One region of the Bacillus cereus group sp. N8 genome, then DNA from elsewhere that is predicted to be linked to it. Evidence: riboswitches for the same ligand, from Rfam matches in the RefSeq annotation. Region 1 holds a riboswitch; each other region holds the start of a gene.

Region 1 (7,918 bases):
AGGCCAGGTATTCAATAAAAAGAGGTATATTACGTGGCATACAATTTACCTAACTAAATATGGCAGTGGGTTCACTGCATTTGTTTTTTCAAGATTCCATTCCCCATTATGTAATTCAAAATGGAGATGTTGCCCGTATGAATGACCTGTATTTCCCATATGACCGACTAATTGTCCAGCTCGCACCTGATCCCCAACTTGTACGGCACGATCCTTCATATGAGCATAAACTGTTGTATATAACTTTCCATTTATTTGATGGGCGACGAACACGACATTGCCATAGCTAGCCGAATAATAAGATTTCACAACTTTACCTGCAGCAGCAGCTTGAATAGAGATGTCGCCTTGTGCTGCAATATCTATACCATAATGCATTTGTTCCCAGCGCATATCAAAAGTTGAGCTAATTCTTCCTTGAGTTGGAAATTTGAAAACAGCTGGAATTGATGAAGGTTGAGCTGTTTTAGTTTGTGATTGATTTTGATGTTGCACTATATAATGTTTTGCTACATATCCGTATCCTGTGCCAAAACGAATTTTATACCAAGTACCTACCGTTTCTACTACTTGTACTTGTGTACCATTTTGTAGCGAGCCAAGTAGAGTGCTACTTGTACTAGCCTTGCTACGTACATTTAATTTTGGTGTTGCAACAGTATAAGAAGGTGAACCTTGTACAGTTACACCTTTTACTAGAGGTGTGGATCCATTAGATACAAAGTATTTTTGTACGTACCCAATTTGACCGTTATGTAATATTTTGTACCAATCCCCTTGTTCACCTTGAATGGTAATGAATTGACCATTTGGTAATATATCTAGAATAGAAGACCCTGTATTAGGTTCAGAACGAACGTTTAATGCGTTTGCATTTACGATATATTGATTCTTTGATTGAACATTTTTTTTGAATAGAATTGCATCTTTTTTTATGTAGCCTGTTTTGTTGTTAACAGATACTTTATACCAATCTTGAGTTGTCTCAAGAATAGTAACCGGGCTATTAAATCGAATGTTTTCAATTATTGCACTGTCTGCATGGTTATTTTGATGTAGTGCAACGTTGTCAATTTTTACATATCCAGTTTTTACTTTAGATGGTTGCGTAGCAGCAGCTGTTTGTATATCGGATTCTCCCATAGAAGGAAGTAAAGAAGCAATTGCGATAGTAGTGGCTGTTAAAGCAGTAGTTTTCATATTCATGTAATAAAGACCTCCTCTAGTTGTATAGTTGTAATTTTATTATAGTATAAAGATATAATATATTGGTCGTATTCACATAAATGTAATATGAAATCAATAAAAATAATGTTAGAAGAGAGGTTCGTATATAAATATTGTATATATCATTTGTGGGATCGCATTTATATTTATTTAACACATTATTGTCTAATTAATAATTAAGAAAATTAAAACAGTTGATGATGTCTTATTACGGTGTTATACTGACAGTGATAATTTTATAGTTTGCTAGGAGAGCTGGTGTTGCCAGCTGAGAGTAGGCCGTAAGCCTTTGATCCTTTTCATTACCTGATCTAGATTATGCTAGCGTAGGGAAGCAATTCGGACACTAACAATGAGTCCCCGTTTCTTTGCGTATAGAAACGGGGCTTTTTTATTTGAAAATTTCATATTGAAACCACTAGGGGTGCTTGATGTGCTGAGAGAGGAATAATCCTTAACCCTTACAGACCTGATCTAGGTAATACTAGCGAAGGGAAGTGGACAACGAATAAATGTATAATTTTATTTGCTGTAACCACTTCTTATATAGAAGTGGTTTTTTATTTAGATACGTATATCGGAAGGGGATAGAGAAATGAAATTTTGCGATAGATTATTAGAAACTGTGCAACCTGTTTGGGAGAAAAGTCATAATCATCCGTTTGTAGTAGGTATGGGGGATGGCACGCTAGAAAAAGATAAATTTCAGTATTATATTATTCAAGATTATTTATATTTGTTAGATTATGCAAAGTTATATGCGATTGGTGTTGTAAAAGCAACGAATCCACAAGTAATGGGAAAGTTTGCTGAACAAATTGATGGAATTTTAAATGGAGAAATGACAATCCATAAACAGTATGCAAAAAGACTTGGTATTTCTGTACGAGAGATGGAATCTGCAAAACCATCTGCTAAAAATTTAGCTTATACAAATTACATGATGTCTGTATCTCAAAATGGCACACTTGCGGAATTAATAGCAGCACTTCTACCATGTATGTGGAGTTATTGGGAGATTGGAAAGCGTTTAAACGATATTCCTGGAGCAAGAGATCATGAGTTCTTTGGTGAATGGATTCAAGGATATAGTTCTGAAGAATACGGTAATCTTTGTATTTGGTTAATAGATTTATTAAATGAAATGGCAATTGGAAAGTCAGAGAAAGAGCTAGACCGATTAGAGGAAATTTTCTTATATTCCAGCCGATTTGAATATTTATTCTGGGATATGTCCTATCGTAAGGAGATGTGGGGTTTTGAGGAGCAAGAACATACTACAGTTTCATAATGTTTCTTTTCATTATGATGAGAAACCAATCATCGATGAATTAAATGCTTCTATACAAGAGAAAGAGTTTGTAAGCATTATCGGACCAAGTGGCTGCGGGAAAAGTACTTTATTTCGCCTTATTACGGGGTTAGAAGAAGCAAGTGCTGGACAAATAGAGCTGACAGAAACAAAGAGTCACCCTGTAGGATATATGCCTCAAAAAGATATGCTTTTGCCGTGGAGAACAATTATTGAAAATGCTGCGTTACCTTTAGAGTGCCAAGGTGTGCAGAAGAAAGAAGCGCAAGTAAAAGCGAAAGAACTGTTACATAAATTTGGGTTACAAGGATACGAGGCGAAATATCCGAAAGATTTATCTGGTGGTATGAGACAACGTGTATCTTTTATCCGAACTTTATTAACGGGCGGGGAGATATTATTGTTAGATGAACCGTTTAGCGCATTGGACGCTTTAACGAAGGCATCTTTGCAAGAATGGTTATTTGAACAATGGAAAGAGTGGGAAAAAACAATTTTATTTATCACTCATGATGTTGAAGAGGCGTTGTTTCTTTCTAATCGAATTTTCGTTGTAGAAAATCAACCGATAGCAACTTTAACTGAGCGAATTGTGCCGCTTGATCGTAACCGAACACGAAAGGATTTATATAGGCCTGAAGTATTGGCGCTTAAAGATGAGATCCTTAGTATGTTACAAAGGCAGGTACTTGTATGATGAACCGTTTGAAAGAATTAGTTCCTGCTCTTACACTTTCTAGTATTTTACTCATTATGTGGGAAGTGGGGGCAAGAATTGTAGATGAGATGTACATTTTACCGTCACCGTCTGCAATTGTAATGAAGATTTGGAAACTAAAAGACATATTATTTACGGTTCATTTACCGGCAACGTTATACGTCGTTGTAATAGGTGTTGCTATTTCTATCGTATTAGGTGTGGGGCTAGCAATGTTAATGAATGCGAGTACGTGGATGGAAAGAGCATTTTACCCATTATTAGTAGCTTCACAAACCATCCCGATTACAGCACTTGCGCCCCTATTTGTTTTATGGTTTGGATATACCATTTGGAGTAAGGTTGTTGTTACAGTTTTAATTACGTTTTTCCCTATTGCGGTCAATACGTATGATGGATTACGTAGTACGAAGAAAGAGTGGGAGGAGCTCTTAGTTACGTATGGTGCAACGAAAAAAGATATTTTTCTAAAGCTAAAGTTGCCATCTGCTCTTCCTTACTTTTTCTCAGCGTTAAAAATTGCAGTTCCGCTTAGTGTGATTGGGGCGGCAATTGGAGAATGGCTCGGTGCACAAGCTGGGCTTGGATATTTCAGTAAAAGAATGATGACGCAGTTAGATGGTGCGGGTGTATTTGCACCAATTGTATTGCTATCATTATTAGCTATTTTTTTCGTCATACTTATTTCTATGTTAGAAAAGAAATTCATTAGTTGGAGGAAGCATTCATGAAATTTTTAAAACGCATCTTTGTGTTTACATTATTAGTTGCAATGATTGCAGGGTGCTCGAGTAATTCAGCATCAGATAAGAGTAAAAAAGAGAAAGAAATAACAGTCATGCTTGATTGGTATCCGAATGCGGTGCATAGCTTTATTTATGCCGCAATTGAAAAAGGCTACTTTAAAGAAGAAGGAGTAAAGGTAAATATTAAATTCCCTTCTAATCCGACTGATCCATTAACGTTAGCTGCAGCAGGGAAAGTGACAGTTGGCTTGTATTATCAGCCAGATGTTGTTATGGCCAGAGCAAATGAACAAATTCCAGTGAAATCAATTGGAGCTGTCGTACGTTCACCGTTAAATCATGTCGTATCGCTGAAATCAGCAGGCATTCAATCACCGAAAGATTTAGAAGGCAAAACAGTAGGTTACTCTGGAACGCCTTTAAGTGAAGCGTATTTAAAAACGATGATAAAAGAAGATGGTGGAAATCCTGATACGGTGAAAGTAGTTGATGTCGGGTTTGATTTAGTGCCAGCATTAATTACGAAAAAAGTGGATGCTGTAACAGGGGCATACATTAACCATGAAGTACCTGTTATGCGCCATGAAGGCCATGAACCAGCGTACTTTAATCCAGCTGATTATGGAGTACCGAACTATCATGAACTTGTGTTTGTAACAGGTGATAAAACGTTGAAAAAAGATAAAGAAGCGCTGCAAGCCTTTTTACGCGGGGCGAAAAAAGGGTATGACTTTATGAAGAAAAACCCTGATGAAGCATTAAATATTTTATTAGATCATCAAGAAAAAGAAAACTTCCCACTTGTGCCAGAAGTTGAAAAAGAAAGTATGAAAATTTTATTAGAGAAGATGGAAACGAAAGATGAGCCATTCTTATCAGATTCAAAAGAGTCTTGGGAGAAACAAAATAAATGGTTGAAAGACAAAGGAATGACGAAAGAAATCGTTCCAGCCGATGAACTATTCGAAAACATTTTAAAGTAGGCGAATGAATATGAAAAATGAGCTCCATGTAATCTCAAATGGCCATATGCCATTCGAAGAGTTAGTGAATGTAGCGATGCAAATTGAGAGTGAGATTGATTATTTGCATATTCGTGAGCGTGAGAAAAGTACGAAAGAATTATATGAAGGTGTGGAAAGCCTTTTAAAAAAAGGCTTTCCAGCATCTAAACTTGTTATAAATGACCGAATTGATATTGCTATTTTATTAAATATCCCGCGTGTGCAGCTAGGATATCGAAGTACAGATGTAAGGTCAGTGAAAGAAAAGTTTTCGTATTTGCATGTTGGCTATTCCGTACATTCTTTAGAAGAAGCGATAGAGGCTTTTAAGAATGGGGCTGACTCGCTCATTTATGGTCATGTATTCCCAACAGAGTGCAAAAAAGGTGTGCCAGCGAGAGGGTTAGAAGAAATTTCGGGCATTGCAAAGAGCTTATCGATACCGATTATAGCTATTGGAGGGATTACTCCTGAAAATACAAAGGATGTTCTTGCAAGTGAAGTAAGTGGAATTGCTGTTATGTCTGGAATTGTAAGTAATAGTAACCCGTATAGCAGAGCGAAATCTTATAAGGAATCAATAAGAAAGTGGGCGGGAAAACATGTGTGAGAAGTATGATGTAGCGATTATTGGCGGTGGTGTAATTGGTAGTTCAGTTGCACATTTTCTAGCAGAAAGAGGACATAAAGTAGCAATTATAGAGAAGCAGAGAATTGCATCGGAAGCTTCGAAAGCTGCTGCTGGTTTACTTGGTGTTCAGGCAGAATGGGATGCGTATGATCCGCTATTTGAACTTGCTAGAGAAAGCCGTGCTATATTTCCACAACTTGCAGCAGTTTTACGTGAAAAGACGGGTATTGATATTGGCTATGAGGAAAAAGGGATATATCGCATCGCTCAAAATGAGGATGAGAAAGAGAGAATTCTTCACATTATGGATTGGCAGCAGAAAACAGGTGAAGATTCCTATTTTCTAACGGGAGACCATTTGCGGGAAAAAGAGCCGTTCCTATCCGAGTCAATTATAGGAGCGGTATATTATCCGAAAGATGGGCATGTTATTGCACCAGAGCTTACGAAAGCATTCGCGCATTCTGCATCAATTTCTGGTGCGGATATATATGAACAAACAGAAGTGTTTGATATCCGTATTGAAAATAATAAAGTGACTGGAATTGTGACAAGCGAAGGTGTAATCATATGCGAAAAAGTCGTTATCGCTGGAGGGTCATGGAGTACGAAATTACTACATTATTTCCATAGTGATTGGGGCACGTATCCTGTGAAGGGTGAAGTTGTTGCAGTAAGAAGCAAGAAACTGCTCTTGAAAGCTCCTATTTTCCAAGAACGGTTTTATATTACGCCGAAGCGCGGTGGGCGTTACGTAATTGGAGCAACGATGAAGCCTCATACGTTCAATAAAACTGTGCAACCCGAAAGTATTACTTCTATATTAGAGCGTGCTTATACAATATTACCGGCTTTAAAAGAAGCAGAGTGGGAAAGTACATGGGCAGGATTAAGGCCACAATCGAATCATGAAGCTCCTTATATGGGAGAGCATGAAGAAATAAAAGGTTTATATGCTTGTACGGGCCATTATAGAAACGGCATTTTATTAAGTCCTGTGTCTGGTCAATATATGGCTGATTTAATAGAAGGAAAGCAGGGGAATCACTTGCTAGATTCATTGCTTTCTAAAACGGTTTAGAAAGGGGATGGAAGTTTGAATTTGAAAATTAACGGTAACCAAATCGAAGTGCCAGCGAGTGTGAAGACAGTAGCTGAACTACTTATACATTTAGGGTTAGATAATAGAATTGTTGTTGTAGAGCGTAATAAAGATATTTTACAAAAAGATGATCATAAAGATACATCTGTTTTTGATGGAGACCAAATTGAGATTGTAACTTTCGTAGGAGGCGGTTGATTATGTTAAACATTGGACCATTTTCATTTCATTCTAGACTTTTATTAGGAACAGGGAAATTTCCTGATTTTGATGTACAGCAAAAGGTAATTGACGTTTCTGAAGCTGAAATTTTAACGTTTGCAGTACGTCGTATGGATATATTTGATGCAAAGCAACCTAATTTATTAGAGAAGCTTGATGTGAAAAAATATACGTTATTACCAAATACAGCTGGAGCAAAAAATGCTGAAGAAGCTGTTCGTATTGCAAAATTAGCAAAAGCTTCAGGGCTTTGTGACATGATCAAAGTTGAAGTTATTGGTGATGATAGAACGTTATTACCTGATCCAGTAGAAACGTTAAAGGCATCTGAAATGTTATTAGAAGAAGGGTTTATCGTACTTCCGTACACATCTGATGACGTTGTATTAGCACGTAAATTACAAGAACTAGGTGTGCATGCGATTATGCCAGGAGCATCACCGATTGGATCAGGGCTTGGTATTGTAAATCCATTGAATTTAAGCTTCATTATTGAACAAGCGACAGTACCAGTTATCGTTGATGCCGGTATTGGTAGCCCAGCTGATGCGGCATTTGCAATGGAATTAGGAGCAGATGGTGTGTTATTAAATACGGCTGTATCAGGAGCAAAAGATCCTATTAAAATGGCATACGCAATGAAATTAGGTATTGAGGCAGGACGATTAGGGTTTGAAGCAGGTCGTATTGCACGTAAACGTTGTGCAACAGCAAGTAGTCCTTTAGAAGGAATGAGCGTAGTTGAATAATCGATATTCTCGCCAAGAGCTATTTTCTCCAATTGGGGAAGAAGGGCAACAAAAGATACGAGAAAAGCATGTACTTATTATCGGTGCAGGCGCATTAGGTAGTGCAAACGCAGAGATGTTTGTAAGAGCAGGCGTTGGTCAAGTAACAATTGTTGACCGTGATTATGTCGATTGGAGTAATTTACAAAGACAACAATTGTATGCAGA
Region 2 (7,918 bases), on a different contig from region 1:
TTCAACATCTTCCATAAATCTAATTCGTTAAATTTATGCTTAGGCTGTTTCATTTCTTTTTCAGATGAACAAATATCGAACTTGATAGGATCATTCGCTTTCTTACCTTCAAGTTTAGTAGAAGAGATAGTATTATGCTCAAGATTAGATGGAGTTATTTTAGTAGGTTGAGATAATGTATGAATGTTTGATCCGATTTGCATGCTTTTTCCTTCTTTTCAAGCAGCGGAGTTAGTTTTCTTATGATCTTTTAATCCGTTGAACATGAGGAAACTATAGCTAATATTGTAAAAAATAAATATTAACTTGAATTAATATTTATCAACATTTATATATGTTTTCTATATATACAACGTATATAAAATACTTTACATTATGTTTAAGTTAAAAACTGATTGTGTCAATCTTTTTCACAGAAAAATGAAAGTGTTTAATTAGGGGGAGAAAGTATGGGGAAGTTATTTTTAAAAGTATGTTTTTTCACATTAGTAACTGTTTGTTCATTCGCAGCGAAAACAACTTACGCTGAAGAGAGACAACAAAATAATTATCCTATCATTTTAGTGAATGGATTTGCTGGATGGGGTAGGGAAGAAATGTTAGAGGTAAAATATTGGGGTGGTGTTCATGATATACAGGAAGATTTAAAAAGAAATGGTTACACAGTACATACTGCTGCTGTTGGCCCTGTTTCTAGTAATTGGGACCGTGCATGTGAATTATACGCGCAAATTAACGGTGGAACAGTAGATTATGGTGCGGCACACGCTGAGAAACATGGACATAATCGTTTTGGTAGAACATATAGTGGTTTTGCAACGAATTGGAGTGAAACAAATAAAGTTCATTTAGTTGGGCATAGTATGGGAGGACAAACGACGAGAACATTAGTACAGCTATTAAAAGAAGGAAGTTATGAAGAAAAAAATTATGTGAAAAATCATCCGAACACAAAGATATCACCACTATTTGAAGGTGGTAAATCGTATGTTCATAGTGTTACAACTTTAGCAACTCCTCACAACGGGACAACACTTGCGGATGGTAGTCTATTGCTTCCGTTTGTTAAAGATTTACTCATTACAGCTGCGAGTTTAGGAGGAAACAATAATTTATCGTTATATGATTTTAAATTGGATCAATGGGGTATGAAAAAAAATGCTGGAGAGTCCTTCTTCCAATATACTGATCGGATATTAAATAGTGCAATTTGGAAAAATACAAAAGATATTAGTCAATGGGATTTAAGTACTGATGGAGCAAAGGAGTTAAATAGTTGGGTAAAGACACAATCGGATGTATATTACTTATCGTATAGTGGACATGCATCACAAGCAGCACCTATAACGGGTTTACAACTACCTCATATTACAATGAACAAAGTGTTAATGGGGAATGCAGTTTTCTTAGGTTCCTATGCAAGATTTGAAGAAAATCGCCCATTAATTGATACATCTTGGTGGCAAAATGACGGTGTAGTAAATACAAATTCTATGATTGCGCCTTCGTCTAATATTGCTGTATATAATAATGAGTTTTTACAGGCTGGAAAATGGAATCATATTGAAACGAAAGTAAATTGGGATCATCTCGATATGGTAGGATTAAGTGTTTCAGACACGTTAGGTTTTTCTAATATTCAAGAGTTTTATAGAACAATTGCAGAAAAGTTATCACGGCTACCGCAATAGTTAATAATAAAGCGCTCTCGATGGAATTCGGGGGCGCTTTATATTATATTGAAAGAGGGATATGGAAGAAAAATATGGGGGGATATTATGAAAATACAAGTTGTTTTATCAGGATACGGGACTGTAGGAAGAGAGTTTATAAAATTAGTAAACGAAAAATATTTATATATATACGAAACATATGGAATCCATTTAGTTGTAAGTGGCGTATTAGGTAGAAATATTGCAATACATAATGAGGAAGGTTTGTCTATTCATCATTTACTAATGTATGGTGGCGGTACTGCTGCGATTGAAAAATATATAGAACATCATCCAGGCGAACGTGCAACAAGTGGGATAAGTGGTACTGTATTGGTAGAATCAACTGTTACAAATCTTAAAGATGGAAATCCAGGAAAACAATATATAAAACAAGCGATGGAGAAACATATGGATATTGTAGCAATTTCGAAAGGTGCACTTGTTACTCACTGGAGAGAAATGAAGGAAGCAGCAAAAGAAGCGAATGTACGAATTCGATATAGTGGCGCAACTGCCGCAGCACTACCGACATTAGATATTGGACAATTTAGTTTAGCTGGCTGCAATATTGAAAAAATAGAAGGAATATTAAACGGGACAACTAATTATATACTTACAAAAATGTATGAAGAAGATGTTACTTTTGAAGAAGCACTGAAAGAAGCGCAAAATAAAGGAATTGCTGAGACGAACCCAATACTAGATGTAAGTGGTTCAGATAGTGCGTGTAAATTGTTACTTTTGGCAAACAGCTTGATGGGTGTTGAGAATACGCTTACAGATATACATATAAAAGGAATCGAAAATGTTACAAAACAACAAATTCGAAATGCTAAGGAGCAAAACAAATATATTAAATTAATAGCTTCAGCATATAAGGATAAGGATGGTAAAGTGAATCTTAATGTAGAACCGCTTGAAATAGAAAAAGACCATTCACTAGCAAAAGTAAATGGAACTGAAAAAGGAATAACATTCTTTACAGATACAATGGGACAAGTTACTACAATTGGTGGAGCTTCTAATCCACGCGGAGCCGCAGCAGCTGCTTTAAAAGATGTAATTAACTTATATCGTAGAGATTTATAGCAGTAAAACTTATACCTTCAAAATTCGAATGGAGCAAAAAAGTTAGGTGGGATCCTTATTGCCCATATATATCCGATTGATGCGGGCTAATAATCGGTGGGGGATGAACAAAATCCCCACTGATTAAAGTTTCACTTTATTAGACCGTACCGCTATTAATAAAAAATACATATGTAGTGGACCTTTTGAAAATGAAATAAATATGCAAAAATGATTGCAGGGGGTAAGGATTTGTTTAAAGATTTTAAAGTTGTGAAAGATCGTCCTGTTTATATTCAACTGAAAGATTATTTAAAAAAGATGATTATGAAAGGACATTTGTTAGGGAACCAAAAGATCCCATCAACAAGGGAACTGAGTGAATTACTATCTGTGAGCAGAAATACAGTACTCGCTGCTTATGCGGATTTAGAGCAAGAAGGACTCATTTATGCAGTTAAAGGAAAAGGAAATTTTGTTGCGAAGGTTGATATTTCTAACACTTCGTCTGTTGAAATAGATTGGAAAAATAAACTCAATACAGTTACCGCATTAGCGGATGAATTAGATTTAATGAAACATGGTGTTCGCTGGGAAAAAGGAATGATTGTTTTTAATAGTATAGCACCGGATGAAAAGCTATTTGATGTTGAAAATTTCAAAAGAGCTTTTCTTACTCGCATGTCCATTGAAGGGGATATCGTACTGAACTACGGATATGCAAAAGGTTATAGACCGTTAATGAATTATTTACTCCATTACATGGAAATGAAAGGTGTAGATATTTCGAACAAAGATATTTTAATTACAAATGGATTTACAGAAGGATTAGATATTGTATTATCTTCTTTATCGAAAAAATCAGGGCGTGTTATTTGTGAAAACCCAACTCACCATGCTGCATTGAAACTTTTTCGTTTACATGGACTTGAAGTTCATGGGATTAATATGAATGATGATGGTATTGATACGAATGAAGTAGAAAAAAGTTTGCGTGAAAAGGATTTTGATTTCGCGTATTTAATCCCTTCTTATCATAATCCAACTGGTATTGTTACGAGTTCGGAGAAAAGAACGGAATTGATGAGATTATTTTCAAAATATAAGATTCCTATTATAGAGGATGGATTTAATGAGGAATTACGTTATTCAGGTTCACATTTAGCGCCATTATTAACTTTTGCTGGGGCTGGTAATAATGTGATTTATATTAGTAGCTTTTCAAAGGTACTTTTCCCTGGTTTACGTGTAGGTTGGATCATCGCAGATAAAGAACTCATTCATTATTTAGAAAGTGTAAAAAGAGCAAGAACCATTCACACATCAACGTTAGATCAAGCTGTTTTGTTTCAATATTTACATGAAGGATATTTTGAAAAATATTTAAAAAAAGCAAGATCTGTTTATAAGAAAAAATATGAGTTAACTGTTGGGGCGTGTAATCAGTACATTCCGTTTAAAAGAATGACTGGAGATGGTGGACTTCATTTATTTATAGAGTTGGAAGAAAAAATTCAAGCCCGCGCACTTTTACAAAAGTGTTATGAGAAAGGAGTTACGTTTTCTCCTGGAGATGTTTTTTACTCTGATGGAGGAGGAGAGAACACATTACGCTTAGGCTTTTCACGATTGAAGGAAAAAGAAATAGTTAGTGGGATTCAAATAATTGGTGAAACTTTAAAAAATGAAACTTGGAGTTGAGAAAATGAGAATTGGCGTTATTATGGGAGGAGTATCCTCTGAAAAACAAGTATCAATTATGACTGGGAATGAAATGATTGCACATTTAGATAAAAATAAGTATGAAATCGTTCCAATTACGTTAAATGAAAAAATGGATTTAATTGAAAAAGCGAAAGACATTGATTTTGCATTGCTAGCATTACACGGAAAATACGGAGAAGATGGTACAGTTCAAGGAACACTTGAGAGTTTAGGTATTCCATATAGCGGTAGCAATATGTTATCTAGCGGTATATGTATGGACAAAAATATTTCGAAAAAGATTTTGCGTTATGAAGGAGTAGAAACACCAGATTGGATTGAACTTACAAAAATGGAGGATCTAAAGCTTGATGATTTAGATAAGTTAGGATTTCCGTTAGTGGTAAAACCAAACTCTGGCGGCTCGAGTGTTGGCGTAAAGATCGTCAATGATAAAAATGAATTAATCTCAATGCTGGAAACTGTATTCGAATGGGATTCTGAAGTAGTAATTGAGAAGTATATAAAAGGTGACGAGATTACATGTTCAATTTTTGATGGTAAACAGTTACCTATCGTTTCAATTCGACATGCAGCTGAGTTTTTTGACTACAATGCAAAATACGATGATGTTAGTACAATTGAAGAAGTTATAGAACTTCCAGCTGAAGTACAGGAACGTGTAAATAAAGCGTCATTGGCATGTTATAAAGCATTAAAATGTAGTGTTTATGCAAGGGTTGATATGATGGTGAAGGATGGAATTCCATATGTAATGGAGGTTAATACATTACCAGGAATGACACAATCAAGTTTACTACCAAAAAGTGCAGATGCGGCTGGAATTAATTATAGTAAACTATTAGATATGATAATTGAAACTTCATTAAAAGTAAGGAAAGAAGAAGGTTTTTAAGATATTTGTACAATTAAAACTTTTGATAGTTCTACGAAGTATGCTATGATAATTGCAATACGACAACCAAATATTTATCCACTAGGGGGGCCTTTATAGGCTGAGATCAAATGGGAATTTGAGACTCTTAGTACCTGATCTGGTTAATACCAGCGTAGGGAAGTGGGAAGACAATCATAATTAACGAATAAATAAACATTGTCTATTTCACTTTCTTTACGCCTGTAAAGAAAGTTTTTTTATTTTACAGCTATAATAATTGTGGGTAAACACGTATGGTTTATAAATTATTGGAGGGATATAAATGACTTTTTCACAATCATTACGTAAAGAAGTAGATTCAATTTGGGAAGCTAGTTTTAATCATCCTTTTGTAAAAAAACTTGGCGAAGGAACGTTAGATTTAGCTAGTTTTCGCTATTATGTGCTTCAAGATTCATATTATTTAAGTCATTTTGCTAGAGTACAAACTTTAGGAGCGGCAAAGGCACTGGAATTAGAAACGACAGCTCGTATGGCACACCATGCTCAAAATACATACGAGGCAGAATTATCATTACATGAGAATTTTGCTAAGAAATTAGGGATTACAAAAGAAGAAAAAGATAATTTTATCCCTGCGCCAACTGCATATGCATATACATCTCATATGTATCGTGCAGCTTATGAAGGGCATTTAGGAGATATTATTGCAGCTATTTTACCTTGCTACTGGTTATATTATGAAATTGGTGAGCGTTTAAAAGAGTGTCAGCCAGAAGAACCAATTTATAACGAATGGATTTCTGCTTATGGATCTGATTGGTTCCGTACATTAGTTGAAGAGCAAATTACACGGTTAGATACTATCGCTGAACAAGTGACAGAGTCTGACCGCAAGCGTATGAAACAGCATTTCATTATTAGTAGTCAATATGAATATTCATTTTGGGAAATGGCTTATACTTTAGAAAAGTGGCCAGTGGATACAGATGTAAAAGATGTAATAAGATAAAGAAAAGAGGTATTGCTAATACGTATGTATGGACAATACTTTTTTTAGGTTTTTGTAAATCATAAATACAACACAAGCGCTTGGTATGGCGCTCAAGGCAGGCTTGTAGGTGGATGGTATGAAACTGACAAAAGAAGAACGCAAAGAGCTCACATACCAAATTGGCGATATTATCGAACAGAAATGTAGACGTTGTTATTATAACCGTACATCTAACGAATGTTTCAGTATCAATGAATGTAAGGAGTGCCCGACTGGTGAAGAATTACGCCAGTTGGGTAGATACCTTGATACGCAGCCGAGAAATCGTGGTGGAAAACGAAAAGATATACCCATTGGGCTTACTCCGGAGCGTGTACGCGAATTGAATTAACAAGGCATCCCAGATAAAGATATTAGCATTATGTATAATCGTAGCCCCTCTTATGTAGAGAAAATGAAACAACAATGGAAGCAAGCTGGTGTTTGGAAAGGACTAACTATTTATAGTTTAAACAAGCATTAATTAATTATACAAACAAAAAAAGAGCACTTTGTATAGGTGACATGATAGGGCGTGCGTAATGATCGAGATAATTACTTCCCGCATATTTATATGTTTTAAATAAAGGCCCTTTTCGTATAGATTGTTGTTTTTTTGCGATGAAAATAAGACCTTAGATTAAATCCAGGTCTTAAGTATTTATGAAAGCTTTCTTCGTATGGCGATATTAATCTTCAACACGATTTCCAAGTCCAAACAATCACCTAAATAAATGCACAAGGTAGAATCCGAAAATCAGCTTTATAAATATTTACTAAAATTCTATTTTTTGTGCACATTACCATTTAGAATATTCTTGCATTTTCTAATATTTCGTTTGATTTGCTGATTTTCAAAAAAATAAACCTCTGTACCTGCCCAAATAAAAACCCAACACACAATGCTTAATACTCCTGCAACATAGGCATGAGTGCTTGAAAGTTTCAAGAATATTAACCCAACAATAATACCAAGCACAAACAAAACAATAGCCTTTTTGACATTTCTCGAATATGTATATTCCTCTTCGTTCAAGAGGTTAGAAAAAGTGTTAAATGTGGCAGTCTTCAATGACTTTTCGTCAAAATCATTCTGACTTAAAAAAAATATTTCTACTTCTTTTCTTTTGCCACTGTGCAGTTTTGACAAAATAAAATCTTCAAGGTCAGAGCTTAGGTGAACATCATCTGAGCTATAATATCTTGAAAACGGAGTATCAGTTTCATCTAAATAGATATTTATACTTAATTCATCTTTCATGTTAACCCTCCTTTAAATCCAATTTACTAGTTGAAAGTCAACCTTTTATCAGTATGGTCAAGATAGCAACAATTCTTACGAAAACAGCGTAAATAAAAAAATAGAACAGAATCCTTATTTAAACATAAAAGAGCGCTTTCCAATGCGTTCTCTGACCAAAATTTATATTGAAAAAGAATACCACATGTTATCGTATGTATGCTTCTTAGGGGTTTGTGGATTTAATAAAAAATCTTTAT
Region 3 (7,918 bases), on a different contig from region 1:
GCTTTCATTGATGATTTTTATAAGTGAAGTACTCTATCACTGGAAGAAAGATTCCGACTATGCCATTATGGCAAAAAGATGGACAAAAGCTTTTGCGATTCTTCTCGGTGTAGCAATTCCAACTGGAACCATTGTTGGTGTGCAAATTTCACTACTTTGGCCTGGCTTCGCTAAAATTGTTGGGCAAGTTATTTCCGTGCCGTTTCAAATTGAGATTTTCGCCTTCTTTTTAGAAGCTTTATTCATGTCTATTTATGTATATGCAGCTGATAAACTACCTCCATTTATGAGATTAGTCTCGTTATTTTTCGTTATGCTTGGTGCCACTGCATCTGCCGTGCTTATTACATCAGCAAACACATGGATGAATACACCTGCGGGCTTTTCAATGGGACCAGATGGCTCAGTTTTTAACGTTGATCCGTGGAAAGCTTTCTTTAATCCAAGCTTTGGCACAAGTGCATTCCACGTCGTTATTACAGCTTATGCAGCCGGAGCAGCCGTCATCGCTTCCATCGCTGGATTTAAATTATTAAAGAAAAATTTAAGTGCGCGTGAAATTGCTTATCATAAAAAAGGATTATTGTTAGGTCTTGTCGTTACATTTATCACAGGTGCTACGATGTGGATTTCAGGACACGAATCAGCTATTGCCTTACATAAACATTCACCTGAAAAACTAGCATCTGCTGAAGCTCTGTTTGAAACGACATCACACGCCCCTTTATCGATTGGCGGGGTTGTGGATCCTAATACACTTGAACTAAACTATGCACTCGAAATTCCGAACATGCTCAGCTTACTAGTAGGACTCGATCCTAGCACCGTCGTAAAAGGGCTCAATGAATTCCCTCAAGAAACGTGGCCACCATTTTATACACATACACTTTTCAACTTAATGGTTGGAGCTGCCGCCTTTACCTTTGCAGTTGCAGCGATTGCTCTCTTGTATTGGTACTTTGTTTATCGAAAAAAAGGGGCGGAGTTACCGAAGTGGCTTCTTTGGGGCACTGCAGCATGCGGACCAGTTATGATGCTCGGTATTGAATTTGGATGGATTTTCAGTTGTAGTGGTCGTCAGCCATGGACAATTTATGGCATGCAACGCACAATAGATGCTTCTACACGCGCTGATTTCGTCGGACCTTTATTTGTTCTATTCATCATTTTATATATCGGACTCGCTATTTTAACAGTCTTTGTACTACGGACATTCTTTAAGAAACATCCGTTAAAGAATGACTTACATCACCAAGGAGGCGATTCTCGTGCATGAGGAAAGTATTGCAATCATCATCTTATGGGCTCTTATTTTCGTATATAGCATACTCGGGTCCATTGATTTTGGAGCTGGTTTTTGGGGCATGGTATACGCTAAACATCCGACGCTCGCTGCCAAGCTTGCTAATCGGTACTTATCACCAACTTGGGAAGTAACAAATACGTTTCTTGTCTTTGTCGTTGTCGCTTTTCTCGGTTTCTTTCCAAAAGCGGCCTTTACCCTTGCAACCGTTATGTTCGTACCCGTTATGTTAATTTTAGTACTCGTTGCGATTCGCAGTACATTTATGGTATTTGCTTACTCCCTGCCAAAGTACCAACACCTTCTTCGAATTATTTCAGGTATTACTGGGCTCTTAATCCCAGCTCTATTAATTACCGTTCTACCCGTTACAGAAGGTGCCTATATTACGATGTCTGAAGGAAAAGAAGTGCTCCTTTATGGAAAGCTTCTTTCTAGTCCTGTTATTTATTGTTATATGCTCTTTGGACTAACTTCGGAACTATTTCTATCATCTCTCTTTCTTGCTGATTTTGCGAGAGAACAAGGTTCAGAAGATGCATATAGAATTTATAGAAGAAATGCCATCATACTTGGTCCTGCAACGCTCGTGACTGCTATTATCGCTCTCGTTGTAATGGACCCTGAAACACACTGGCTTATGCAAGGCTTAATAAAGCAATTCCCATGGTTTACAGTCTCTATCGTTTTATTTGTTATCGGATATTCCTCCCTTTGGTGGACAAATAAGAAATATGGCACACTAGGATTTCCTCGCATTGCAGTTTTAGCTGTCGTCGCTCAATATGCATTTGCAAGCTACGCTTACGGCGTCGCCCATTTACCGTATATCATTTACCCGGACGTAACTGTATTTACAAGCTTTACGACGGTCGAAACATTCTATGCACTTCTTATTCTTTACGCAATCGGAATTGCAATTTTACTACCCGGATTCATTTTCTTCTGGAATTTATTCTTGAAGGATCGAACTTTTTTGAAGGAAAAATAATAAAGTGAAACTTTAATCAGTGGGGGGTTTTGTTCATCCCCCACTGATTATTAGCCTGCACCAATCGGGCGTTTACGGGCAGTAAGGCTCCCACCTAACTTCTTTGCTCCAGCCGAATTTTGAGGTGGGAGTCTTACTGCCCGGCAAATAGCGGGATAAACGAGGGGCATTCGTACATAGAATGCCCCTCATTTATTAGACGTCTATCCTAATAGTTATTACACTACCACTGATACTTGTCCTATAGCTCAAAAAACACATATTCACTCCATTCCATTATATGTCTAGTTCTTCTTATTTCCTGCTGAATATACTACCAATATAAACTTGAGACAAGCTACATTTGTTCAAGGGAAAATAGAAAGGTAGGTTAAATATGAGCATTGAAATATGGATTACTATTATTGTATTCTTCTTAACGATGATTGTTATCTTTTGGCGACCTCGTGGTTTAAATGAGGCGTGGCCGGCAGCAATTGGCGCTGGTATTATCCTCATTACTGGACTTGTATCAAAGCCAGATGTCATGGACATTATAAGTAAAATTGGAGGCGCCTCCATAACGATATTAGCGACCATCGTTATGGCAGTTATATTAGAAAGCTTCGGCTTCTTCCATTGGGCTGCAGCAAAACTCGCAAATTTAGCGAAAGGTTCCGGACACCGCTTATACTGGTATATTCAATTACTATGTTTTCTTATGACCCTTTTATTCAATAACGACGGTAGTATTTTAATTACAACTCCGATTTTAATTCTTCTTCTAAAAAATCTTCAATTAAAACCTCACCAACAAATTCCTTATTTATTAAGTGGCGCTTTAATCGCTACTGCATCTAGTGCACCAATCGGTGTAAGTAATATCGTAAACTTAATTGCATTAAACATCGTCCATATGACTCTTTATATGCATACTGCTATGATGTTTGTACCTGCAACATTAGGATTATTGTTTATGTCATGGCTCATGTATACAGTTTTAAAGAAAAAACTTCCGAAAAAATTACCTGTTTCTTCATATGATATTGAAGAAATTTTCTTCACAAAAAACTTTCATCCGTTAAAAGGGAAAAATTCTGTTGATACGAAACAAAAACGTACAAAATTTATGTTAAAAGTATTAGGCTTCGTCTTCCTTATGCGCTGTCTTCTATTCGTTGCATCCTTCTTATCCATCCCAATCGAAATTGTTGCTGTACTCGGTTCAGTCGTTCTTCTCATCTGGAGATGGTACTACCTACGAACAAACCCTATCGATATTTTGAAAAAGACACCGTGGCACATTTTAGTTTTCGCTTTCTCTATGTATGTAATTATTTACGGGCTTCATAACGCAGGATTAACAGCAGCACTTGTAAGTTGGCTCGAACCAGTTGTAAGTCAGCATCTACTCTATGCCAGCTTTGCGATGGGCGGACTTGTATCAATCCTCTCTAACGTCTTCAATAACCACCCTGCCCTTATGATTGGTACAATCACATTAACAGAAATGGGACTCGATCCAGTCACATTAAAAACGATTTATCTCGCAAATATCATTGGTAGCGACATCGGTTCACTATTATTACCAATCGGTACGCTAGCTTCCCTCATTTGGATGTATATCCTGAAACAAAACAAAATTAAAGTGAAATGGAAAGACTATTTAAGCGTATCTCTCATCGTTATCCCACTCACAACAGTCGTCACATTATTCCTCTTATACTACTGGGTACAGCTATTCTTCGCCTTATAGACAATAGAAGCCCCCTTTGCTACCGTCTTAGCAAAGGGGGCTTCTTCTATATTTAAGTTAGGTACAGTGTGATCAATCAAGTAAAGAGGTGTAACGTGTTATTGATATAAGTGACTACCAGTTTCTTTGAATTCTTCCGCTTTCTCTTTCATTCCTTTTTCAATTGCTTCTGTCGTTTCTAAATCATTTTCTTTCGCATATTCACGAATATCATGTGAAATTCTCATACTACAAAACTTCGGTCCACACATTGAACAGAAATGAGCTGTTTTCGCCCCTTCTGCTGGCAATGTTTCATCATGATACTCCATTGCGCGTTCAGGATCTAAAGATAAATTAAATTGATCGCGCCAGCGGAATTCGAAACGCGCTTTTGAAAGTGCATCATCACGCTGATGAGCCGTTTTATGCCCTTTCGCAAGATCAGCCGCATGCGCAGCGATTTTGTACGTAATAACCCCTTCGCGAACATCATCTTTATTCGGTAAACCTAAATGTTCTTTCGGAGTTACATAACAAAGCATCGCCGTTCCAAACCAGCCGATCATCGCAGCCCCAATCGCTGATGTAATATGGTCATAACCTGGTGCAATATCTGTCGTTAACGGCCCAAGTGTATAGAACGGCGCGCCCTGACAAATATCAAGCTCTTTCTCCATATTCTCTTTAATTAAATGCATCGGTACATGCCCAGGTCCTTCAATCATAACTTGCACATCATGTCTCCAAGCAATTTTCGTCAACTCACCAAGTGTTTCAAGCTCAGAGAATTGCGCTTCGTCATTTGCATCTGCAATCGAACCTGGGCGTAATCCATCTCCAAGAGAGAACGAAACATCGTACTGCTTCATAATTTCACAAATCTCTTCAAAATGAGTATATAGGAAGTTTTCTTTATGATGGAATAAACACCACTGCGCCATAATCGAACCACCACGCGAAACAATACCTGTCGTACGCTTTGCAGTAATTGGAATGTAGCGAAGTAATACGCCGGCGTGAATCGTAAAGTAATCAACGCCTTGCTCCGCTTGCTCAATTAACGTATCACGATACACTTCCCACGTTAAATCCTCTGCAATTCCGTTTACTTTTTCAAGCGCTTGATAAATGGGCACAGTTCCAACTGGTACAGGAGCATTACGAATAATCCACTCACGTGTTGTATGAATGTTTTTACCTGTAGATAAATCCATAATCGTATCTGCACCCCAGCGAGTCGCCCACGTCATCTTCTCTACTTCTTCTGCAATAGAAGAAGATACGGCAGAGTTTCCAATATTCGCATTTACCTTCACATGGAAATTACGTCCGATAATCATCGGTTCTGCTTCCGGATGGTTAATATTCGCTGGTAAAATCGCGCGACCTTCCGCGATTTCCTTACGAACAAATTCAGGCTCTATCCCTTCACGAATCGCAACATATTCCATCTCAGACGTAATAACGCCATTACGTGCATAATGCATTTGCGTAACATTTGCACCTTGCTTTGCTCTAAGCGGCTGGCGATCCATTTGCGGGAAAACAGGTGTATGTTTCGAAGCCACTTTCACACCGTCATCCTCTGGTTTCACTTCACGTCCTTCGTATGCTTCTACATCTCCGCGCTCCAGGGTCCAAGAATGACGCGGCGTTGGAATCCCCTTTTCCAGCTCCACTTTATAGGCAGGATCTGTATAAGGTCCACTCGTATCATACACACGGATTGGCGGATTTGGGACACCGTTCGTTTCGCTTTGTGCAATCTCGCGCATCGGTACCTTCATACCTTCACGCGGTCCATCCACATATACTTTCTTACTTCCTGGTAAACTCGATTTCAATTCAATTTGCTCAGCTGAAACAGATTGTTTCATAACTTTTGTTGCCCCCCTGTACGTGACAAGGACGAGATATGGCCAGCGTATGCCAAAATAAAAAGAGCCAGGTCCATAAAAAAACAAGGACCTGGCTCATAAAGGCATAATTATGTAAAGCCGTTAACTTCCCTACGCTGGTACGAGCCAGATCAGGTCCAAAGGGTTAAGAAGTTCACGCGCTTCTCTCTCAGCCTACGCATACGTTAGGCACCCCTAGTTTATCACTGATTTAATTTTCAATACTTTCCCATCATACACGATAATCTGAAAAATGCAAAGTCTATTTCTTTTGCTGTTTAAGGAATCATCCAAGTTAAATAATAAGCCTGTACATAAGTCATAATCCCAACAATAATTACGAAGAATAAACTATGCTTCACTGTAAAGCGGAACAGATCTGATTCTTTCCCAGCAAGACCAACTGCCGCACAAGCGATTGCAATCGATTGCGGAGAAATCATTTTACCTGTTACACCGCCCGTTGTATTTGCTGCAACGAGAAGCACTTCAGGCACGCCAATTTGCTGTGCTGTAATTGCTTGTAAATTCGAGAACAGTGCGTTCGCTGACGTATCTGATCCTGTTAAGAATACGCCGATCCAGCCTAGGAATGGTGAGAAGAACGGGAATAACCCGCCAGTTCCTGCTAGTGCTAACGCTAATGTAGAAGATAAACCCGAATAGTTTGCGATAAATGCGAATCCTAATACGAATCCGATAGATAGAATTGGCATTTTTAGTTCGTTTAACGTTTCTTTAAATGTTGCTACTGCATCTTTTGCACTCATTTTTAAAATAAAGATAGAAATGATACATGCAATTAAAATCGCTGTTCCAGTTGCTGATAAAATATCTAATTTCAGGACTGCTTCATAAGGCGTTGGCTTATTTACTATCGGCTCTGCTTTCATTACTAAATTGTGCAATCCTGGAATTTCAAACTTAACTACAAGGCTTTCTAAAGCCCCTCCTGGAGCGAATAACGCCTTAAAGAAACTTTGGCTCCAAATCACAACCATCACCGTTAAAATAATGAACGGAGACCATGCTTTTACTACTTTTCCTACTGTTAGTTTCGGCATAGATGTCGCAGCCGTTGCTGCTACTTCACTATTTGCTTGTTTAGACTGATAGATTTCTTTCGGCTGCCAAACTTTTAAGAAGAGCGATAAACTTACTAAACTTACAAGTGCCGATGTAATATCCGGAAGTTCTGGCCCTAAGAATGTCGCTGTAATAAACTGCGTAATTGCAAATGAACTACCCGCTACAAATAGAGCAGGCCATGTTTGTCTTACCCCTTTAAATCCATCCATTAAAAATACGATAAAGAACGGAACAAATAATGATAAGAACGGTAATTGATGTCCAGCCATTTGTCCGATTTTATGCGGATCAATACCAGTTACTTGTCCAGCTACTGTAATCGGAATTCCCATCGCTCCGAATGCTACTGGTGCAGTATTTGCGATCAAACAAAGACCAGCCGCATATAAAGGATTTAAGCCAAGACCTGCAAGAAGCGCTGCCGTAATCGCTACTGGTGCACCAAATCCTGCTGCTCCTTCTAAAAATGCTCCAAATGAAAAACCGATCAAAATAACAAGTAAACGATGGTCATTCGTAATTGATAATACAGATGCACGAATAACATCAAATTGACCTGTTTTCACGGAAATTTTATATAAAAATACTGACATAATAATAATCCACGCAATTGGCCATAATCCGTATAAGAAACCGTATCCGGTCGCTGCCATTGCCATTGTGAATGGCATTTTATAAGCGAATAAAGCCACTAAAATTGTAAGTACAACTGTAATAAATCCTGCCACATACCCCTTCATGCGGAAAACTGCTAAAGCTAAGAAAAAAAAGATAATCGGAATAAGTGCGACCGCTGCAGAAACCCAAATATTCCCGAACGGATCATAAACTTGTGTCCATGTGTTCATTGTTCTCTCCCCCTCAATAATCCCCTTTTAAATAAACATAACCCCATCAATAGGCTATCAGGTCATCATACC
Region 4 (7,918 bases), on a different contig from region 1:
TCGGTCCTGTAAATACCGCATATCGCCCTGCAATCTCTTGCATGTCTTGTAGTAATATTTCTACTTTCTCTACGTAATCATAATTCTCTAATACATAGTTTACTTTCCGTAGCATAACATCACAAACGCCACAATTTTCCGTTTTAATAAATAGAAGTACCAATTGTTGTTTTTCAATATATATCGCTAATTCTTCTATCGTTTCAAATTTATTCATCTTATCCCTCTTAACGTAATTTACGAAATACTTTACCCCGCATTAACGGGCAGTAAGACTCTCACCTCAAAATTCAGCTGGAGCGAAGAAGTTAGGTGAGAAGTCAACTGCCCGTAAATGCCCGATTGGTGAAGGCTAATAATCAGTGGAGGATGAACCCCCTCCACTGATTATAGTTTCACTTTATCTTGATACATACGAAATGCTGAACTATCTTTAATCTTTCTCTTTTCCATTACTTGCTGAAAGCGTAGTGTTTTTGCTGTTAACTCTTCTTGTAATTTTTTTCTCTCTGCTTCATCATAACAACAAGCGATTAAATCCTCTATTTTCAATATATCTTTTTGCAATTCCATTTCTGGTGGAATCATGCCTGCATTTTTCAAGATTTTATAACTCATTCTTAATTCTGGAGGTACCATTGAAAGATCTTCTAATTGTAGTGGTTTTCCTTGTCCCGGAATATTATCAAGATCACCATTCCGTATCGCTTGACGAATTTTTTCCTCAGCAATGTTCAAAAACACATCCACACTATCCCCTCCTTTACATATTTTTACTATTATTTTACATGAAATTTCATCATCCTGCTACGTCATTCCAAATTGACTCCACAAATTCACCGAAAATTCTTTTAAACGATATATAAAATTAATAATGTATAAAAAGACGGTAATATTCCTGCGCACCATAAGAGTGCTTCTTCATACAATTCTCATGTAAGAGTTCTCGAAAATCATGTTAATCACAAAGAAAAGGCATTAGCTCATAAAAGCTAATGCCTTTTCTTTGTGATTATTGTTAAACGTTCCATTCTTCGATATTCCATATTTTCGTTATCCACGCTTCATAGAAAGATGGCTCATGTGAAACAATTAAAACCGTACCTTTATATTGTTTTAACGCTTCCTGTAAAGCCCTCTTAGTCTCTGTATCCAAATGGTTAGTTGGTTCATCTAAAATTAAAACATTGCTTTTAGTTACGATAAGTTCGCATAACCGTACTTTTGTTTGTTCTCCTCCACTTAATAATTGAATAGGTTTTAATACATGTTCTTCTTTCAATCCGCACTTTGCTAATGCTTGTCGGATTTCTTTTCTTGTCATGTCTGGCCTTCCTGCCCATACTCTCTCTAGTGCAGTTATTTCTGAGGAAAATTCCTCTTGTGCAAAATAAGCGGGTTTTACTCGTTCCCCAATAGAAACTGCACCGCCTAACGGTTTTATTTGTCCTAGTAATGTTTTTAACATTGTTGTTTTTCCAATCCCATTATGGCCAATAATCGCAATCTTTTCCCCTTTTTTCACTTGAAAATCCAATTCCGAAAATAACGGTTCACCATAACCAATTTTCAGTTTCTCTACCTGTAATATACGACTCACTGGCTCAGTATAAACATTAAAATCAAAACGAGCGCGAGGTACATCGTTAACCTTTTCAACCTTTTGCATTTTCTCTAATACTTTTTCACGACTTTTTGCTTGTTTCGCTTTACGAATTTTATTTTTTTGAATAAAGCTCTCTAAATGTGCAATTTCCTTTTGCTGTTTCGTATATGCTGCTTGTAATTGTTTCTTTTGCAGTTCATAATTACGCACAAAACTATTATAATCACCTACATAGCGCTTAATTGTGCGCTCATCTAGATGGTAAATAACTTTCGTAATATTGTTCAAAAATACTTCATCGTGCGAAATGATAATATAAGCTTTTTCATACATTTGTAAATATGATTGCAACCATTCTATATGAGCTGTATCTAAATAGTTAGTTGGCTCATCTAATAATAAAACATCCGCTTTTTCTAAAAGGAGTTTACCAAGTAATAACTTTGTCCGTTGACCACCGCTTAACTTTGAAACATCCTTTTCCATTCCTACTTCAAACAACCCTAAGCCAGTTGCTACTTCTTCAATTTCTGTATGAATTTGATAAAAATTAGAATTCTCCAATATAGTTTGTAACTCTCCGTACCTTACTAACAATTTCCCTACTTCTCCTGCTCCAGCCATCTCTTCTGTAAGTTTTAACATTTCACGTTCAAACTCATACAGATTAGAAAACGCACTCTGCAAGTATTCTTCAATTGTTATACCTTCTTGCAAATCGATATGTTGTTGTAAAAAGCCAATCTTCACATGCGGAAACCATTCAATTTTCCCATCATCATGTATAAGTTCTCCTGTTAACAAGCGTAATAATGTTGATTTTCCAATTCCATTTTTCCCTACTAGCCCAACATGTTCACCCTTTAATAATCGAAAGCATGTATTATATAAAATGGTTTTCTCACCATATGAATGACTTACATTTTCTACTGTTAATATACTCATTTTTTCTCTCTCCTTTTCTTATGATCCATAAGCTAAATAGAGAGAACAACAGTATAAAGCCTTATTTAGTTATACATATAAAAAATGGGTAAGGTGAATACACCTTACCCATTACATATTATCGTAAGAAAGGATTAAGGTTCTTTACCTGCTGTCTTCAATTTAGCTTATTTGTTAAAAATGGGCAGACTTCTCCCATATCAAGCTAAAACCATTTGAAGAACAGTTGATAAAGTCATTTTATCCTTTCACTCCTTTAAAGTTTGTTATATTAAGAGTATAAACTACTCTCTTATATTCTATTCTCTATTTTTTCTTTTGTTCCTTCTCAGTTTTTTCATATTCTGCGTAAATTTATTTATACATCTTTTCTAATGCGTATGGCCTTGTAAAGGTTAGCGTTAATGATTTCCAAATATAAATTCTTCTTTTAATTCGTGATGCTCCATACCATACTTCATTAATAAAATATGATTTTTTAATACAACCTTTCCTTCTTCAAGATTATCAGCTGTTAATGAATCGACCATTTTTTCTATAGATTTCATTTTCCTCCTCCTAAAAAAAAGCCTCTTAACAGTCATCATACCAAAAGCTGTTAAAAGACTTTTTTCTATTTTTTCATGTAAGGAGCTAATACTCTTAAAATTTCTTCCTTATCCTTCTTTAACTCAAGTGATGTTAACATATCCATCGTTCGTGGCCTAAGTAACTTCACTTGTACCTCTCCAACAATTGATGCTGGTCTTTGAGATAAAATAAATATGCGATCAGAAAGTAAAATTGCCTCATCTAAGTCATGTGTAACCATAACAATTGTCTGCTTTTCTTGATGCCAAGAATTTAAAAGCCAACTATGTACTTCCATTTTTGTAAATGCATCTAATTTTCCAAAAGGCTCATCCAGCAGCATAATTGGCTTTTCACATAAATATGTGCGAAGGAAACTAATTCTTTGACGCATGCCACCTGATAACTCATCTGGATAATGATTCGCATATTCATCTAGCTCAAACTGCTTTAATGCTTCCATTCCTTCTGCTAGCCTTTGCTTTTTAGACTTCCCTTCGATTTCCAATGGAAGTACTATATTTTGCAAAGCTGATCGCCACGGTAGTAATAAATCTTGTTGCGGCATATAACTTACAACATCTTGTTTTTTCACATGTTCCTCGTTATAAAATACCTCTCCACTCGTTGGCTCTTCAACACTCGCAATCATATTTAACAAAGTACTTTTCCCACAACCACTTGGACCTACAAAAGAGACGAATTCCCCCTCCTGTATAGAAGCACTAATATTTTTTAATACATTCTTTCCATCAAAAGCTTTTACAACCTCTTTTATTAATAATCCACTCATTTTTCACTTGGAAGGAATTCATTTGTAAAGGCATCTTTCACATCAATTTTCTTCTTAATAACTTTGTTGTCATATAAGAAATTCATGTAATTCGTCCAAACTTCTTCCTTCTGTACTCCCCACGCTTTTGCATCATCTTGATACTTTGTACTTAACCACTTTTGACTTTCTTTCACTAATTCTTTATTCACATCTGGAACAGATTTAATTAAAATATCCGCAGCTTCTTTCGGTTCTTTAATTGCAAAATCATAACCTTCTGTCGTTGCAGTCATAAACTTTTTCACAAAATCTTTATCTTGCTTCGTATGTTTTTCACTTGTAATAATAACAGGACTATAGAAATCAAGCGCTGGATCTAAGTCTTTCACCATAATCGTATTTAACTCTTTTCCTTGACGCTTCGCTTCAATTCCATCCCATCCGTAATAAATCCATTCGAAATCTGCATCACGACCGATTGATTTGAAGAAGTCTGTTTGTCCAAGAATAATTTTTTCGACTTTATTAAAATCAGCTTGATGTTTCTCCATAATCGTTTTTAACGTCGCTTCTTCTGCTGGTCCTCCCCAGCCGCCATAACGTTTACCTTCAAAATCTTTCGGTGACGTCATATTATCTTTTTTTAGCGATGCAAAAGCAGAGGTATTATGCTGAATAATTGCACCAACAGAAACAACTGGGATTCCTTCAACACGAGCTAACGTTACATTTTCTTGTGCGCTTATCGCAAAGTCCGCTTTCCCAGAAGCAATCATCTGCTCTGCCGTTACATTATCACCAGGCTGGATAATTTCTACATCAAGCCCTTGCTTTTTGTAATAATCTTTCGTTTGCGCTACATATAAGCCAGTATGATTCGTATTTGGAAACCAATCTAAAACGACTTTTACTTTTTTATCTTTACTTGAACTTTCTTCTTTCTTCGCCGGATTACACCCGGCAACACCAACTGCTAATAATGCAGCTAACATAATTTTTAAACCTTTTTTCATTTTCTGCCACCCTTTCTGTATATCCATGGTGCTGTTATTCTTGCCATAAATTCAACAATAAAGTACAGGCATAATGTCACCATAACGATAATCGCTGCAACACCAAATACACGAGCTGTTAAAAAGGATTTTGTCGCTCTCGTGAGCATAACCCCTAATCCTTCACTCGCTCCAAGCCATTCTCCAATAATCGCTCCCATCACACTATATGTAACAGCTATTTTTAAACCTGAGAAAAAGTACGGGAGCACCGCTGGAAATTTTACTTTCTGATAAATTTGCCACTTTGTCGCCTTCATCGTTTGTAGCAACTTCAGCATATTTTTATCTACCGTTTGGAAACCTTCTAAAATGCTAAGCGCAATTGGGAAGAAACAAACAAGAATAACAACCATTACTTTTGGCAACATTCCGTACCCAAACCAAATAATAAATAATGGTGCGAGCACAACGATTGGAATTGTTTGCGAAATAACGAGCAACGGATTCATTAAAATCCGAAATAAAGGGATAACATCCATAATGATAGCAATACTCGTCCCAAGTATAATTGCAAAAAGCAACCCAATTATTACTTCCTGTAACGTTTGCACCGTATTCGGTAATAGTAAATCTTTCATTCCAATTAACTCTTGCACAATTGCTGACGGCTTTGGTAAAATCCACGGCTCAATTTTAAATAATGAAACAGATCCTTCCCATATAGCAATGAGAAGGATCAGCCAAATTGTTGTAATTATTTTAGATCGCTTCTGGTTTTGCATATTCATCACGGTACTTCCAAACTTTTTCGTCAATCGTTACGCCCGTACTTGGACGATAGTGAATTTTAATAGAAGTGATTACTTCTTCTGCTCCAGCATCGACGCAAGCTTGTTGCGCGCGTTTAATGACGTCAAGAAGTACATCTAATTCTCCTTCCAACGTTGTTTCCATTGCTCCTACTTCATAACGAACTCCCGATTGTTGTACAACTTCAATTGCTTTATCAACAACGGAATACACATCTTTGTTCTTCGCTTGTGGTACTACTGAAAATGAAATTGTAACTTGTTGTGACATAATAAAATCCCCCTTACAAAATATGTTTCAAAAAAAGAAAAGGCTTTCCTACCATGTAGGAAAGCCTTGTATACAAGTTATTCTATAATAACTTATGCTACATCACTTTAAAGTAACTCCCTACGCTGGCATTATCCAGATCAGGTTGAGGGTCGATGTATACTTACATCCTCTCAGCCAATTGGCTCCCCGGTTCTTAATTCGTTTTCATTGTAGCATGATTTATTTTATTGAACAAACAAAAGCATGTATAATCATTTCATTTAACTTTTGAATTCCCCAATTAACTCTTGTAACTCCTGTGAAAGCCAGCTTAAAGAACTAGCTAATTCAGCAATATCTTGTACAGACATTTCCTGTTCTTTCATGCTTTCTTCAATATTACTACTATTCGCATACGTATTTGCGATAAGTGATAGTTCATTTACAACACGAACAATATTTTGGCTATTATGCAATATATCACTTGAATTGCTAGAAACAACTCTAACTTGATTTGTAACAGATTGTGTTGACTTTGAAATTTTTTCAAAGAAAGCACCACTACTTTGAACAAGTTTAATTCCAGATTCTACTTCTTTTGAAGCTTTTTGCATTGAAACAACAGCTTCTTCCGTTTCAGCTTGTGTTTCCCCTATTAATTTTGCTATATCTTTTGCTGATACTTCCGTCTGCTCTGCTAATTTACGCACTTCATCAGCAACAACGGCAAATCTCCTTCCGGTTTCCTCAGCACGCGAAGCTTCCATAGAAGCATTTAAAGCTAGCGAATTAGTTTGATTTGAAATACCTGCAATTACTGTTACAATATCACTAATTTCTTTTGATCTTGTTTCCAAAGAATAAACGATAGAAGATAAATCTTGTACTGTATTTTGTATTATGTTCATTTGATTAATCGTCTGTTCAATAACACCATTTCCTTTTACTGAATGATGCTCCATACCTTCAGACTCTTTCGCCATTTGTTTTGCAGCATTCGTTATCTCTTCCATCTTATCTTCCATTTCATATAGAATACTTAAATACTGTGGTACTGAAGTTTCTTGTGACTGAGCGCCAGCTCTTAACTCAACCATAGAACTTACGATTCCTTGGACTGCCATGCTATTCTCTTTCGTACTCACTGACAATTCTTGTGAAGATGAAGAAACCTGTTCTGCTGTCTGCTTCACTTTATCTATAATTCCTTTAAACTTCTCGATGGTATTATTAAAATACGCATTAATAATACCAATATCATCTGGTCTTTCCTCTAATTTAATACTTAAATCACCTTCACCGACTTTGCGTAATCCTTCACGTAAATCTCGCAATGGAGCAAGTGCGTTACGTACAATTAAGAATTGAATAACAGTTGCAATTAAAACAGAAATACAAATAAACATTAAACCTTGTACAATGAATTTTTTCTTTGTAATAGGAACAATAGAGGCATCTACATCGGCTGCAACAATTGCCACAATATTATCTTCTCCATCTTTAATTGGCTCTAATATCGTTACCCATGATCCTAATTCGTCTTCATATACTTCTGTCATATTTGCTTTTTTCGTGCTCATTACTTTATCATATGCTTTCATCCAACGATCTGGTTGTTTATAATAGTCTCCCGGCTTTACTTCAACAACATTTGCTAAACCTGTAGACAAACCGACGATTTGCAACTCACCTTTTTCATTTTTTTTCGCTCCAACAACATACGTTTGTCCAACACTGTTCAATTCTTTCGTTGATTCATCTAATTTCTCTGTTAATTTCTCTCTTTTTTCTCTTTCTGCCGTTGGGTCTTTTGCAACATCTCTCAATATTTCTGCATCTAATTTATGTAATACCGTATCTCCTGTTTCAAAAGAATGCCTTTCAAATATAGACATCATACTATTTTGAAACATGTTAAAACTTAACGCTCCCATAGTACCAACAAGCGTCAAAATAACTGACACA

The links. Region 1 has a riboswitch for thiamine pyrophosphate ahead of tenA (thiaminase II). Riboswitches for the same ligand answer to the same signal wherever they lie in the genome.
Positions count from the first base shown of each region.
Region 2: it holds a riboswitch for thiamine pyrophosphate, as region 1 does, so the genes downstream of both, tenA (thiaminase II) here and tenA (thiaminase II) in region 1, are expected to answer to the same signal.
Region 3: it holds a riboswitch for thiamine pyrophosphate, as region 1 does, so the genes downstream of both, thiC (phosphomethylpyrimidine synthase ThiC) here and tenA (thiaminase II) in region 1, are expected to answer to the same signal.
Region 4: it holds a riboswitch for thiamine pyrophosphate, as region 1 does, so the genes downstream of both, JDS80_RS13330 (MTH1187 family thiamine-binding protein) here and tenA (thiaminase II) in region 1, are expected to answer to the same signal.

Region 1 covers NZ_JAEHBK010000020.1:3,901-11,818, forward strand. Annotated here, with positions in the region: gene JDS80_RS22375 (hypothetical protein) at 1-40, opposite strand, end outside; gene JDS80_RS22380 (SH3 domain-containing protein) at 46-1,206, opposite strand; TPP riboswitch at 1,466-1,577, shown strand; TPP riboswitch at 1,638-1,740, shown strand; gene tenA (thiaminase II) at 1,823-2,518, shown strand; gene JDS80_RS22390 (ABC transporter ATP-binding protein) at 2,487-3,236, shown strand; gene JDS80_RS22395 (ABC transporter permease) at 3,236-3,988, shown strand; gene JDS80_RS22400 (ABC transporter substrate-binding protein) at 3,985-4,986, shown strand; gene tenI (thiazole tautomerase TenI) at 4,997-5,617, shown strand; gene thiO (glycine oxidase ThiO) at 5,610-6,719, shown strand; gene thiS (sulfur carrier protein ThiS) at 6,735-6,938, shown strand; gene thiG (thiazole synthase) at 6,941-7,711, shown strand; gene thiF (thiazole biosynthesis adenylyltransferase ThiF) at 7,704-7,918, shown strand, end outside.
Region 2 covers NZ_JAEHBK010000022.1:3,908-11,825, forward strand. Annotated here, with positions in the region: gene JDS80_RS23100 (DUF3914 domain-containing protein) at 1-203, opposite strand, end outside; gene JDS80_RS23105 (esterase/lipase family protein) at 450-1,691, shown strand; gene JDS80_RS23110 (homoserine dehydrogenase) at 1,779-2,804, shown strand; gene pdxR (MocR-like pyridoxine biosynthesis transcription factor PdxR) at 3,036-4,484, shown strand; gene ddlB (D-alanine--D-alanine ligase) at 4,489-5,403, shown strand; TPP riboswitch at 5,477-5,581, shown strand; gene tenA (thiaminase II) at 5,708-6,397, shown strand; partial or broken gene JDS80_RS23130 (hypothetical protein) at 6,516-6,902, shown strand; gene JDS80_RS23135 (hypothetical protein) at 7,203-7,679, opposite strand.
Region 3 covers NZ_JAEHBK010000029.1:26,939-34,856, reverse strand. Annotated here, with positions in the region: gene cydA (cytochrome ubiquinol oxidase subunit I) at 1-1,276, shown strand, start outside; gene JDS80_RS25300 (cytochrome d ubiquinol oxidase subunit II) at 1,269-2,294, shown strand; gene JDS80_RS25295 (arsenic transporter) at 2,671-4,029, shown strand; gene thiC (phosphomethylpyrimidine synthase ThiC) at 4,128-5,888, opposite strand; TPP riboswitch at 6,001-6,116, opposite strand; gene lldP (L-lactate permease) at 6,188-7,846, opposite strand.
Region 4 covers NZ_JAEHBK010000007.1:89,254-97,171, forward strand. Annotated here, with positions in the region: gene JDS80_RS13295 (thioredoxin family protein) at 1-217, opposite strand, end outside; gene JDS80_RS13300 (DnaJ family domain-containing protein) at 388-750, opposite strand; gene JDS80_RS13305 (ABC-F family ATP-binding cassette domain-containing protein) at 1,019-2,551, opposite strand; gene JDS80_RS13310 (hypothetical protein) at 2,953-3,099, opposite strand; gene JDS80_RS13315 (ABC transporter ATP-binding protein) at 3,165-3,914, opposite strand; gene JDS80_RS13320 (ABC transporter substrate-binding protein) at 3,911-4,909, opposite strand; gene JDS80_RS13325 (ABC transporter permease) at 4,906-5,679, opposite strand; gene JDS80_RS13330 (MTH1187 family thiamine-binding protein) at 5,651-5,971, opposite strand; TPP riboswitch at 6,072-6,173, opposite strand; gene JDS80_RS13335 (methyl-accepting chemotaxis protein) at 6,235-7,918, opposite strand, start outside.